Regions from separate parts of the Siminovitchia sp. FSL W7-1587 genome, predicted to be linked through region 2. Evidence: predicted binding sites of a transcription regulator. Region 2 holds the regulator's gene; the other holds the start of a gene.
What was found. The regulator LexA, encoded in region 2, represses DNA repair genes until DNA is damaged. The targets are predictions, from matches to a motif close to CGAACATATGTTCG.
Positions count from the first base shown of each region.

Region 1: addB (helicase-exonuclease AddAB subunit AddB) is a predicted target of LexA. The motif match lies at 2,273-2,286, and genes of this name have one in related genera.

Region 1 covers NZ_CP150169.1:623,937-630,778, forward strand. The annotation lists gene addB (helicase-exonuclease AddAB subunit AddB) at 1-2,192, opposite strand, end outside; gene NST31_RS02980 (TVP38/TMEM64 family protein) at 2,954-3,568, opposite strand; gene NST31_RS02985 (hypothetical protein) at 3,765-4,181, shown strand; gene NST31_RS02990 (competence protein ComK) at 4,198-4,746, opposite strand; gene NST31_RS02995 (IDEAL domain-containing protein) at 4,969-5,193, shown strand; gene NST31_RS03000 (M48 family metallopeptidase) at 5,239-6,513, opposite strand; gene NST31_RS03005 (AzlD domain-containing protein) at 6,655-6,842, opposite strand, start outside.
Region 2 covers NZ_CP150169.1:220,302-227,143, reverse strand. The annotation lists gene NST31_RS01085 (hypothetical protein) at 635-901, shown strand; gene NST31_RS01080 (stage II sporulation protein P) at 1,266-2,360, shown strand; gene lexA (transcriptional repressor LexA) at 2,439-3,059, opposite strand; gene NST31_RS01070 (hypothetical protein) at 3,213-3,398, shown strand; gene NST31_RS01065 (recombinase family protein) at 3,421-4,077, shown strand; gene NST31_RS01060 (DUF896 domain-containing protein) at 4,230-4,463, shown strand; gene tkt (transketolase) at 4,581-6,599, shown strand.

The DNA.
Region 1 (6,842 bases), 400 kb from region 2:
TTCAATTGCAGCTGCCCGGTCAAATACGCAATGGCAGAGTCTGGATGGGAAATATATTCAAGTTGGTTGTCTTCAAACAATTCGGCCGGTTCGTTTACAACCATGCTTTCAGTTGCATGGGGAAACATTGTCCTGATCCGTTCAATAAATGGAGAAGGCTGAAGGGCTTTCCCTTCATCATCTGCCAATGGATAGGACAGGATGAGTTGCTTTTCGGCTGCAGTAAATGACCGATAAGCCACAAACTCCTCATTCAGCAGCCGCCTTCTGCTGTCCGGAGCAATAGGCACGCCTGCTTGCAATAATGCAGTCCGGTCTTCGTCAGACAACACTCCCCCATCTATCATCCTTGCCGGCAAAACGCCGTCGTTTAAACCGGCTACAAATGCCGTTTTAATATGAGACAACCTCGATAATTCCAAATTGGCAACAAAAACTTGATCTACGGCCGGCGGAATAAGAGAAAACTTCATTTCTTCCAATCCGGAGTCAATAATGGAAATAAATTTATCCAATGAGATGCTCAAATCCCCCAAAATCTCCACAAACTGGTCCAATAACTCAATGATGGCATTCCACGCCTGATCATGCTCCCTTGATTCAATTAACCGGCCTTTCTTCTCGGCATTCTCACTGAGCTGCTCCAATTTTTGCGGAACTTCCAGTTCTTCCAGAAATAAATAGACAGCTTCGCATAAATCCCGTCCCTTTACAGCTTTTTTAAGTCGCCTAGACAGCCTTACAATGGGAAGTGTAACGAGCTCCCTTGAACGGGCGATCTCCCTCTCTATTTCCTTTTCTTTATCAGTCTGTACGAATTGGGCAGACTCCAACCCGCGAAACCGGCTGTACGTCCATCGTTCGTTCTTTGTCCAGTCTTCCCCTTTCTTCCCATAAGCAAGAACGTAATTTTCCAGCCTGTCCATTTGCTCCCGGAACGTCTCAATATGTTCTCCAAGCGGAAAAAGCAGGTCTGTTTTGACAGCCCGAAATACCGGCTCGTATCGCCAGTTTCCATTGATGACCTCCAAAACAGAGCGAAGCAACTCTACGAGCGGATGATTGAGCATTGAACGCTTTTGATCAATAAAAAACGGTATGTCGTAGTCATGAAAAATGGTCTCCAAAGCCGACCGATAATCATTTCCATTCCGGATTAAAACAGCGATATCTTTATAACGGTATCCTTCCTCCATCACCAGCCGGCGAATTTCTCTTGCAATGCCTTCCATTTCCGCCCGGCGATTGGCGGCTGCCATCAATTGTATACCGCCTTCCTCCTTTGAAGCACTCACCGGCCTGCTTTCAAATTGGGCTTCTAAATGGCGCAGGTTTGCAGACTTGAATTTTTTCGCATGCAAAAGCTGGATATCTTGTTCAACCGGAACGTCTTCTTGCTGCGCCATCTCATATAAGTGAGCATACGTTTCGCCAGTCATTCTAAATAGATGAAGTTCATCAGGCAGCTCATGTTGAAAGGGCCGATCCAGTATAAGCGCCACCGTCACCCTGCTGCATTTTTTCAAAAGGCGATTGATCACCAAATATTCCTGGGGCGTAAAATTGTGAAAACCGTCAATATAAATTTCGGCATTCTGCAGATATTGAGACCGGTCAATCAGTTCTGACAACAAGCGCAAGCTATCATTGGAATCCAAATACTTTCCTTCCAGTCCTTTTTCAAAAAGCCGGTAAATCAATTCAATGTCATGGAGTTTATCAGCCAATGCCCGTGTAGAATGAAGAAACGCCATTTCCTCCTTCTGTTTAGCCAGGTCATCAGGCGCCACACAATAATGTTTCAGTTCAGTGAACATCTGTTCCAATTGCTGGACAAAGCCCGATTTATCGGATGCCTGTCGGAACAACTTCAACTCATTCTTATGGTCTTCCACAATTTTTCTGATCAACATATTCAGCCCGGCACTTGTCACATGATTTCTGCTTGACCCGCCTGTTTCCTGAAAAATCCGCCAAGCAAGCCGGGTGAAACTGTATACTTGGGCCCGGATCGTTCCGGCGAGTCCCGGCGTTTGCACCAATTCATATTCAGATAAAAACGTCATTTGCTCCGGAACTATGTATAAAATGGGGGGACCGTCAGGAAGTTCTTTTAACTTCTCTCTGATTTCGTTTAGAATGAATGTCGTTTTTCCTGTCCCCGAACGGCCGATAATAAAACGAAGCGACATATTTCCAACCCCTTTATTCACTTTTTCCCCATGAAACCGAAAAATTTCCTTTTATTATAACATATAACGCCCAACAAATACGAACATACATTCCGCAAGAAAAGTGGGAAAGTCACCGGCCTGCACACAAAAAATGCGATCATTTCAATAAGTACGGTCAAATCGCACAAGACCATTCCCACCGGTGTCAAAATCACATCGGGCCAGTTGACCAATTTACTCGCCTCATTCCTGGGAGCGGGCATGATCAACCGGGTTTGATGACCACTTTTGCGATTTACTCTATAGGGAGGACGGAGCTGTCATGGATGGTGACCGTTTTCTTCGCCTCTCCCGGGAGCGGGCATGATCTATCATAGCTAGTGGTCGGTTTCCGTTATTACTTAGACGTTATACTTGTGTGTGCTCCTTTTTTCAACCTTGGAAAGTAGAATGGTAATGACCGCTGCTGTTTCTGTGATGGACGATCTCTCCTCTGTTCCTTTCATCAAGCATGTTCCATTTAAACGATAAAGTGTACGGTGAGTTTTGCGAGCGCTTTCTCCCCCAAAGTGATACATATGTCTCTCATTTCTTTTCGATTAATTACATGCAACATGAGAAAAGCACCTCCAATATTTGATTGGGGTGCAGTTCAACGTTCACATCTTTATTGCCATCCATTTTCCAGATCATGCGTACGTTTTTTAAATGCGCGACGCCAAAGCCTTTTGTTTATTTGAAAATCTGCGCGACGCAAAAAGAAGGCTTGTACACTTTTCTTAATCGTGCAGACGTGTCTTATCCTTTTCTTTCAGCTTTTCTTCGACCCGTTTTCCAGCATACCACAGGATGGCGATGATCAAACAAACAATTCCCGTTCTGACGGGCTGTTTTACTAAAGAGATGACGTCATATCCAATAAAGCTCATTGTAAAAATCATGACGGCTTTCCCGGTTAACACAGCAAGCATGTATTGATATATGCCTATTTTCGAAAGACCTGCCACAATATTTACGACAGCTGATGGTGTAAACGGAAAACAGAGTAGAATAAATAACGGACCAAAGCCGCGCCTTTCCACCCAAGCCATCAAGCTCCGAACTTTTTCATTCCTGCGCAGAAAGTTGAACACCCGCGCTTCGCCAAATCTTCGTATGAGCAAGAACACAAAATAAGCCCCGCTCGCAGAGCCAATCCAGGAAAACAGAAACCCCCAGCCAAGTCCGAAAGCATTGGCGTTTGCCATCACAAACAAAAACAACGGCAAAAACGGGAAAAACGCCTCTAGGAATGGCAATAAAATACCGGGGAGCGGACCGAAAGAGCGGTACTTTTCGATTAATTCCATCACATTTTCAATCGTTATCCATTCTTTGAAAAAATCCAGATCCATCAATATTCCTCTATTCACAACCGGGAGCACGGCCTTGTTTGTTTTTAAATTATAACATAGCCGCATGCCTCTGATCTATTCTTCTTCCTCCATGCAAGAATTGCCTTCCTTACCAGCAATTTCATCTTGCTATTTCGAATGCCTCTTAGTAAAATGAGAACAAATGTTCCCTTCTTTAAGGAAAGGAGAATGAAAAATGACAAGGATTCCTGACAATGAACGGGATGTAATTGAGCAGGCGATCTACTTGCCAATGGTTCTTTCCGTATTGCGCCGTGACTTGCGCATGATAGAAAAAAGTCCCTTCAAACTAAAAAAACCTTATCAGGAATTGATTCAAAAAACAATGAACATCATTCAGAAGGAGCTTGCAGCAGTAAAACACCATTTGCAAAAAAACAATATCCGTGTCAAGAAAATAAAATCAGACAATGCTTTTACGATGTACATGTTTTTTTACAAAGGCTACGAGGAACACCATAATTACTTTAATCCCCGTCTGCGAAACAGGGTCGAAGAACTGCTCACTGATTATTTGGGCAGCGGCAGCCGGACCAAATCACAAGCGCGTAGCCCCGAAACGGAGCCAACACCAAAAAAGAAGGAGACATGAACATGTTCCTTCTAAATTAAGTCCAATAAAATCCTCTCTGCTCTGAAACCTGATTATGTATCAGCTTGGCAAACTTCTCCATCCGCTTCATATTTTGCATAAATTTAATTCTTAGCATGGCCGTCCGCGATAACTGGTTTTCAAACGAATAAAATGAAATCGGAAGTTCATGGATTTCATTGTTTTGGAATGTAACGATCGTCGCATCTGACCCGTTTCTTTTATGTGAGGTAACATAATCGTGAGAAATCCATATACAATGGGAGCTTGTAGGTGATGCGGTAGGAAAAAGAAAGATGGATGTGTAGGGGTCTACAATAATCGGTGGCTTGTGGGTAATTCCTATGAGCTGCCGTGTCCCGTGTCGTCTTCCATTGAAAGAAGATCCAAAATATTCACAGCTTCTCTTTACGATATTAAAGGGCGGGTCTGAAGATAAGTAACGACCATTCATTTCAAAAATTTCCGAGAGAATTTGAGGATCATTGTTCGTTGCGGGCTTAATCATCATCGTGTACGGGTTAATTTCATAATCCTCAACAAAAACGATGTCCTTTTTCGCCATAGCTCTTCCCCTTTCAACAAACTTCATCATTATTCATATAAATCATAACATACGCGCACAAAAATGTCACATAAATTCCAAATTATATTAAATAATGAAAATTCTCTCATTCATAATAAGCAACAGATTTATTCTTAAAAAACATCTGAAAATTTTCATAGATTAGTTGTATTTTGCCCATTAACCGTGTATAATTAAAAAAAGGTTCCGAGGTGATCATCGATGGAAAGGAAGAAATCTTATCAGGAACTGTTGAAAGAGTATACGATGACACAGCAACAAAAAGAAGCACAAGCGCTTGAGTGGTACACTGACCTTTTCCTGAACGGACTCCTGCAAAAAAGACGCGAAGAGCAGTTGCGAAAAGAAATTGACTTGGCGCTTGACCGAAAAGACAAAGAAGCTTTTATGAAGCTGACAAAAGAATTGGCCAAATATACAGAATAAATACTCAACAATAGTCATCCCCCTCTTAAGGGGGATGTTTTTCATTTATAACTCTTCGTCCCGATCACCTTCAAATTCTTCCATCATTCTAATCCGTTCCAGCATCGTTGGATGTCCATAACGGAAAATTTTCACAAGGTATGGCGGGTTTACTTGGCTTAACCCTGCTTTCGTCAAGTTTTGAAATGTCCGTACGGCCGCGTCTTTGTCCTGTGTCATTTCGATCGCATATCGATCAGCCCGCATTTCCTGGTAACGTGATACCCAGTTTGTCAACGGACTGACGGCAAACAGAAGAATAGAGATTGTCAGCAGAAAAACAGGCAGGGAGCTGATGTTTGTTATACTTTCCACCTTCCACACTGTTCCTCTTTTGGCAACCCACCGTTCCATCCATTTCGCTGTCAGCCACAGGCCCGCAAAGGAAAGCAGCGTATAGCCGGCAATGCCAAAATAAATATGCTTTTCCACGTAGTGGCCCATCTCGTGAGCCATGATAAACAAAACTTCCTCATCATCCAAACGTTCAAGGGTCGTATCCCAAAGAACGATCCTGGAGTTAGATCCAACACCCGTTACATAGGCATTTAACGCATTCGTTTTTTGCGACATATCCACTTCATATACATGTTCCGCCGGTATGTCCGCTTCATTGGCAAGCAGGAGGATTTTGGATTCCAGTTGTTTGTCTTTCAAGGGGTAAAAATCATTATACAGCGGATCAATGACGACAGGCTGGATAAACATCATGAAAATGGAATACGGAACCGACAACACCCATGCGGCCAACCACCACTTCTTTTTAAATTTTTTCATCAAACTATATAGCACGAGGACAAGGATGAACATAGTGGCGTAACTGACCCAAAAATCAATTAATTCATCCTTCATCCACGATGGGAACAACTGTGTGGAAATATTGTAAGTTCTTGAAAATACATAAGAGATATAAGAAAATGGAAAAGTAAATACGAATGATGCAAGAGACAGCCAGAATAAATAAATAGCTGTTTTCAACGGAAACCATTTTGACGCTTGGCCTGCCCAACGTTCGAAGGCGGCTGAAACACCAAAAATAAGTACTAAATAATAAAACAACCACTCATATGGAGAAGACAGAAAAAAAAGCAAGTTGCGGATCTTGGAATATTCTTCACTTAACATCATTTCCCGGGCGTTTAAAAATGTGGTTGGATCGACGCTTGTACCTTTATACATATCCGGGATGGACGTATCAGCCAAAAAAAACAAATAAACGTACATGACTACGCCGAACAAAAAATAAGCGGCGATTGCACGTAAACACCATTTTCTAACCATTTCATTCCCCCCCTCGTCCATTCATTATTATATGTAGAAAAAAATACATCAGAATAGAACCTGTTTGAAAGTATTGTGTCCTACTGCACAAAAAAATAAGCGGGCGAAGACGCCACGCTAATGAAAACCATTCGTATTTTTTTACAAAAAAGTTGAAGAAGCAGCTAAGATCACAATGGAACCAATGACGACGAGAATGACGTTCGCCCCAGCAAAGGCGATCAAAAATGCGGCCACCGCCCCGACAATGCCGTACAGAATATCCCCGTCACGTATAAATAAAACAGCCGGAAAAATGAGGGCGCCGAGCGTTGCATATGGGACGTTTT
Region 2 (6,842 bases):
AAGGAAACCGGCAACCTGAAACGGATTGTCGCCATACTTTTCTTGATGAATTTCCCAAAAAAAGACTACCTTTTAGGAAGGTGACGGAATGGCTGTTAAAGCAGGAGTTATATTCACGCTTCTCATGACCCATTTCTATTTTTTGTAGGTACATCTTAGGAACATAAAAAATATTTCTATCGTAAGTCTTAACATCTCCTACGGGGTGTTTTTATTTTTTCATACAAAGGTACAATATTGAAGATAGTGCGCGCTTTATGATCGATGCAGCCAGCGACGATTTATTATTTCACCTCTACCATAACAGATATATTGTCAAGCATACTGCCTTTCCTATACAGGAGGGGTTTTTGTTTTGCATAAAAATTTTTTTCACGAGCGGGCCGGCTTTGGGAGCTTAAAATAGAATCATTGCCACTACGGTCATATAAACCACTAGCTAAACACACAAGCTGTTTGAACAATTAAAAGTTTGTGAAGCTTTACTATGATAGGGTTTTAGTAACCTGCGCATGTCATTTTTTAAACGCAGTTGACATTGTTTTAGATTAGATTAAAAAATACCGAAACGAAAAAAATACTTGCCCAAAAATGATAAGATTCCTATAGACGGAATAAGGATGGAGGTAATAAGATGCTTAAAAAACCTTTTATATTGATGTTGCTTTCCGGATTCATGTTTACTGCTTCTTCAAGTGAGTGCGAAGATGTGCAATCCGTTGACGATAATGGGTCTTTACATATAAAAGCTAATACAAAACAAGCAATTGATCCGGAGTTGGCAAGCTTGCAAGAGCCAACCATTGGAGAAGCAACTGTCGAAGAACCTTTTAGCGAAAAGAAAAATAAAAAGCAATCGCCCGACAATAACGAAACATCCATGATGAACGAGACAGACTAAATGTTGCCCGTCCCCTTCTTGACTATGAACTTTGCAATCGCCCCGCAACCCTTGTATCAAGTCTTTCATCATTACATTATATTTCAAAATTTTCCATAAATGAAAGCCGTTTACAGGTACTTAACATGTAATGGGATGTTCGTAAAAGTGGTAAATCTATTAATTGTTTGGACACGAGCGAACAGTTTGATCTACTAAAAAATTCCTAATGTATAAAAGAATAGATTGTTTTTTAAACACCGTGGGCCCCTATGGGGCTTTTTTTATTTTCCGAAGTTTATAGGTATGAACAACTTTTTAATCATAGACTCTATCAACGCTCATATAAATGGTATTACAAAATCTTTCTTAAAGGATGAACCCGATGTTCAAATTCGCAGCAAAATCTTTTGCAACGGTTGTCGCACTTTTTTGCCTAATTTCGGCAATTGCCTTTTCAAGTGTAAAAATCAGCTTATTGTCCTTCATAGGTGATGATCCGTCAAGAACAGAAACTTTCCTATATGTCATGTCGTTGGAAAACCACGCTTTACAATCCGTTATTCCCGAAGGTTTTGAACAGACTTTGGGCAGAGATATTCTCGAATTATTTACGAACATCAATCTGCGGAACATGAAGACATTTTTAATTAGTGAGATTCCGGGACTGCATGCAGCGACCCCAAAAATTATTGTGGCTGGAAAAGGGACTGATTTTACGAATCTTCCGATTGAATCCCCGCCTCCGGATGATTTGGATGTTTGGGAAGAGAGTGATGATTCTGCGGAGGAATCTCCGCCGACAAAAGAACAGACAACAATAGATAAGCCCGTTGTTTTTATCTATTCTTCACATAATACGGAGTCATTTCTTCCTCTTCTTCCAAATGTAACGGATCCAAACCGCGCGTGGCACAAAGAGAAAAATGTGACACTGCTAGGAAAAAGATTGGGAGAAAAACTGGGAGAAAAGGGAATTAGTACGTTGGTGAATGAGGTCGATATTCAGGCGCTTTTGAAAAAAAGAAATATGAAATTCTTTCAATCATATGAGCTTTCACGTGAGATTGCCGTGGAAACGATGAAACAAAAAGAGGAAGTCCGCTTTTATTTTGATATTCATCGAGATTCGCAGAGAAAAGGGGTTACGACTGCGACAATTAACGGAAAAACGTATGCCAAGCCGTATTTTGTGATCGGACAGGAACATCCGAACTATCAGAAAAACCTGGAATTCGCAACACGATTGCATCATTCTATTCAAGAAAAATATCCCGGGCTGTCAAGAGGGGTTTTTGGAAAAACGAAGGCAGACGGGAATGGAGTATACAACCAAGATTTAACCGAAAATGCGCTCTTGATCGAGATTGGCGGGGTGGATAATACGTTGGAGGAACTCTATCGTACAGTCGATGTATTGGCGGAAGTGTTTAGCGAATATTATTGGGGTGAAGCAAAGGAAGCGGGCACAAATAAGTGAGCAAAAAATAAGCGGCTCAATGCGATACGGGGGATTGGGCCGCTCGTGCGTCGTGTATGGATAGCGAAGGAGGCTTGATCAATGGACAAAGCGCCTGTATAAGGCGATCACTTTTCCCAAAATGACGACATTGGATACGATAATGGGCTCCATACTCGCGTTTTCCGGTTGAAGTCTGAAATAGCCGTTTTCTTTATAAAACCTTTTGACTGTCGCTTCGTCTTCTTCGGTCATTGCGACGACAATATCTCCGTTGTTGGCCGTTTTTTGTTGGCGCACGATGACAAAATCACCATCATGAATCCCGGCTTCTATCATACTTTCACCTACGATTTCCAGCATGAATACTTGCTCGTCTGCCGGAACAAGTGATTCCGGAAGCGGATAGTAATCTTCAATATTCTCAACTGCTGAAATCGGCAGCCCGGCAGTGACTTTACCGACAAGCGGAACATTGACCGTTTTTTGAACGATTGTTTCCTCATTCTGGTTTAAAACTTCAATGGCTCTCGGTTTTGTCGGATCGCGCCTGATAAGGCCTTTGCTTTCCAGCCTGGCGAGATGCCCGTGTACAGTGGAGCTTGATGCGAGGCCAACCGCTTTCCCAATCTCGCGAACAGACGGAGGATAGCCCTTTTTTTTCACTTCATCTTTTATAAAGTTTAATATGTCTTCTTGCCTTTTTGTAAGTTTTGACACCTTTTCACACCCTTTTTCCCGTGATGAATTGACCTTATTATAGCATGCGGTTTTTCATTAAGCAAACATGGGTTCGTAATTTTATTGACACAAACAGGTGTTCCTATTATAATGTTTTTTAGATGCGAACAAACTTTCGGGGAGGGAATATGAATGATTGCGTCCGTATGGAAACATTATTCATTCGTCATTATCTTTTTTATACTGTCATTAATTATGGGATTAGTCATGATATTCAGTTGGGAACAAGAGAATACTTCCTTGAAAACTGTCGAAGCAAATGTATACAATGATCTACAAGATCAAAGTGAAATGACAATGAATCAAAAAAATAGATGACTTTTGTTTTGGGGTTGAAAAAATGCATGCCATTATTTACTGCAGGGTCAGTACAAACAAACACACACAGGAAACCTCATTGGAAAGACAACAGGAAGAACTTGTGCAAGCGGCAAAAATGTGGGGGTTTGATGTAAGTGACATCATTCTCGACAAAGCGAGCGGCTATGACTTAAACCGTCCCGGCGTACTTGATATGCTCGACAAAATAGAAGGCGATAAAATTGGTGCTGTCCTGATCCAGGATGAAACGAGGCTTGGACGGGGCAATGCCAAAATAGCCCTCATGCATGTTCTTCTTAAGCAAGGTGTAACATTGTACAGCCTGTCTCATAACGGAGAACTGCAAATATCGGAAACAGACTCCATTCTATTGGATATTGTGGCGATGATCGAAGAACATCAGAGGAAATTGCATAATATCAAAATTAAACGGGGCATGAAGAGAGCCGTTTCCAAGGGCTATCAACCGGAGAAAAACTTGAAAAACCAGGGGAACCAGCATGGGCGTGAAAGAATAGAGGTCCCGGTGGAAGAAATCATTCGCCTTAGACAAAACAATATGACCTTTGAAGAGATAGCTGCCATGATGAGGGGGTTCGGTTTCAAAGTTTCCAAAGCAACGGTACATAGACGATACAAAGAGTTTATGGAGCAGGAGGATAATCAGGGTCCATGACAGTGTTGTCCACTGTTGTCCATCTCTGACATTGCGAACTCTAGCTTCATGTAGATAGTGAGATTCATCTATCAGTCAGGGGCTTATAGATTGTTTTCACCCATCGCTTTTAGTAAACTGGAGCTAACTTAACGTAAAAAAGGAGTTTGAGTATGCTTTCAAAAGAAAAGCTCGCCAGGATTAATGCGCTAGCCCGAAAAGCGAAAGAAAAAGGCCTGTCCAAGGAAGAAGCAAAGGAGCAGTCGAGACTTCGCGGCGAATATTTAAAAGCGTTTCGCTCTTCCATGAAACAGACAATTGAACAAGTAAGGGTGTTTGATTCTACGGGACAAGAAGTAACGCCTGAAAAACTTCGCTCTATCCAGCTAAAGAAAAAACTTCATTAAAATTTCTTTACAAACATCGACCCGCTTCGATGTTTTTTTATACTCAAAAGTTGTGAAAATGCAAAAATATCTTTATGATATGTTATAGAACAAAATGGGAAAGGAAGAGATATTTAGATGCATAACAACAATGTGGCCGAGATTGACGCGCTGGCCATCAATACAATTAGAACGCTGTCAATCGACGCAATTGAAAAGGCGAATTCAGGTCATCCCGGCTTGCCGATGGGAGCAGCACCCATGGCCTATACATTATGGGCAAAATATATGAACCACAATCCAAAAAATCCCGAATGGTTCAACCGCGACCGTTTTATTTTATCAGCGGGTCACGGTTCAATGCTTTTATACAGTCTCCTTCACTTGTCAGGTTACGACCTTAAAATGGAAGACATTAAACATTTTAGACAATGGGGAAGCAAAACGCCTGGACATCCGGAATATCGGTATACACCTGGGGTAGAGGCGACAACGGGGCCGCTGGGACAAGGAATCGGAATGGCGGTTGGTATGGCCATGGCTGAACGCCATTTGGCGGCTGTTTACAATAAAAAAGATTACAATATTGTCGACCACTATACATATACACTCTGCGGTGACGGGGATTTAATGGAAGGGGTGGCTTCCGAAGCCGTTTCACTGGCAGGTCATCTCAAGCTTGGAAAGTTGATTGTATTGTATGATTCCAACGATATCACCCTTGATGGGGATCTGGACAAATCATTTTCGGAAAATGTAGGTGCCAGGTTTGAAGCATGCGATTGGCAATATATCCGTGTTGAAAACGGAAATGACCTTGAGCAGATTTCCGAAGCCATTGAACTAGCCAAAGCCGATCATACTCGCCCGACTTTGATTGAAGTAAAGACCATTATCGGCTACGGAGCCCCAAATAAGTCCGGTAAATCAGATGCCCACGGGGCCCCGCTCGGTGAAGCGGAAATGAAGCTTACAAAAGACTATTACAAATGGACATATGAAGAAGATTTTTATGTTCCTAAAGAAGTATATGAACATTTTGAAGAAACAGCGATCAAACGCGGAACTCGAAAAGAGGCAGAGTGGCGAACGCTCTTTGAAAGCTATAAAGCCGCTTTCCCTGAACTTGCCAGGCAATTGGAAGGCGCCATTGAAGGAAAACTTCCTGAAGCGTGGGATAAAGATATCCCGACATATGTAGAAGGATCCAGTCTGGCAACAAGGGCATCAGGCAGTGAAGTGATGAACAGCATTGCCAAAAATCTTCCTTATCTCATTGGCGGGGCTGCGGATCTGGCTAGCTCTAACAAAACAATGATCAAAGAAGAAAAAGATTTTTCCCCAGTTTCTTACGAAGGCAGGAACATCTGGTTTGGGGTACGCGAATTTGGTATGGGCACGGCCTTAAATGGGATGGCTCTTCATGGCGGGTTGAAAGTTTTTGGTGGTACGTTCTTTGTATTCTCGGACTATCTTCGTCCCGCCATCCGGCTTGCATCCTTAATGGAAATCCCAGTGACTTATGTATTTACACATGACAGCATCGCTGTTGGGGAAGACGGCCCTACACATGAACCTATCGAGCAACTTGCTTCGTTGCGCGCAATGCCTGGCTTGTCTGTGATCAGGCCTGCTGATGCCAATGAAACAGCGGCGGCATGGCGCTTATCGATAGAATCTGAAAATAAGCCGACTGCGCTCGTTTTAACGCGGCAAAACCTGCCGACATTGCCGTTTACGGCAGAAAGAGCCAAAGACGGTGTTGAAAAAGGCGCCTATATTATTTCACCTGCTCATAAAGAGCAGGCAGATGTCCTGTTGATTGCTACAGGATCTGAAGTAAACTTGGCAATCGCTGCACAAAAAGCCCTTCAAAAAGAAGACATTCATGCTTCCGTTGTCAGCATGCCGTCATGGGATCGCTTTGAACAGCAATCAGATGAATACAAAGAAACTGTGCTCCCGAAAACTGTTAAAAAACGCTTGGCCATCGAGATGGGTTCATCACTTGGCTGGCATAAATATACAGGGGATGAAGGGGATATCTTGGCAATCGATCGTTTTGGTGCCTCAGCTCCTGGTGAAAAGGTGATCGAAGAATATGGCTTCACAGTCAATAACGTCGTTCAAAAGGTAAAAGCTTTGCTTCAAAAATAAAAGGAAATGTTCCTGCTAGGAAATTCTTTTTTGTGTCTGGCTCCAGCCGTTTGGCTGGGGCTTTTTGCCGTTACAGCTCTCCCTTTTTCGACATGCTCATGCTATGTAATCGCCGCGAATCGGAATTCTATCTCCTTCTCTTAAGCAACATTCACAAAAACGTTTCGAGAATGTCATCTTTTTCTTGGAAACATTCGTTTGTTTTTGAAAAAATGATCTTTTGTTAAAAAAAGGGAAATCATT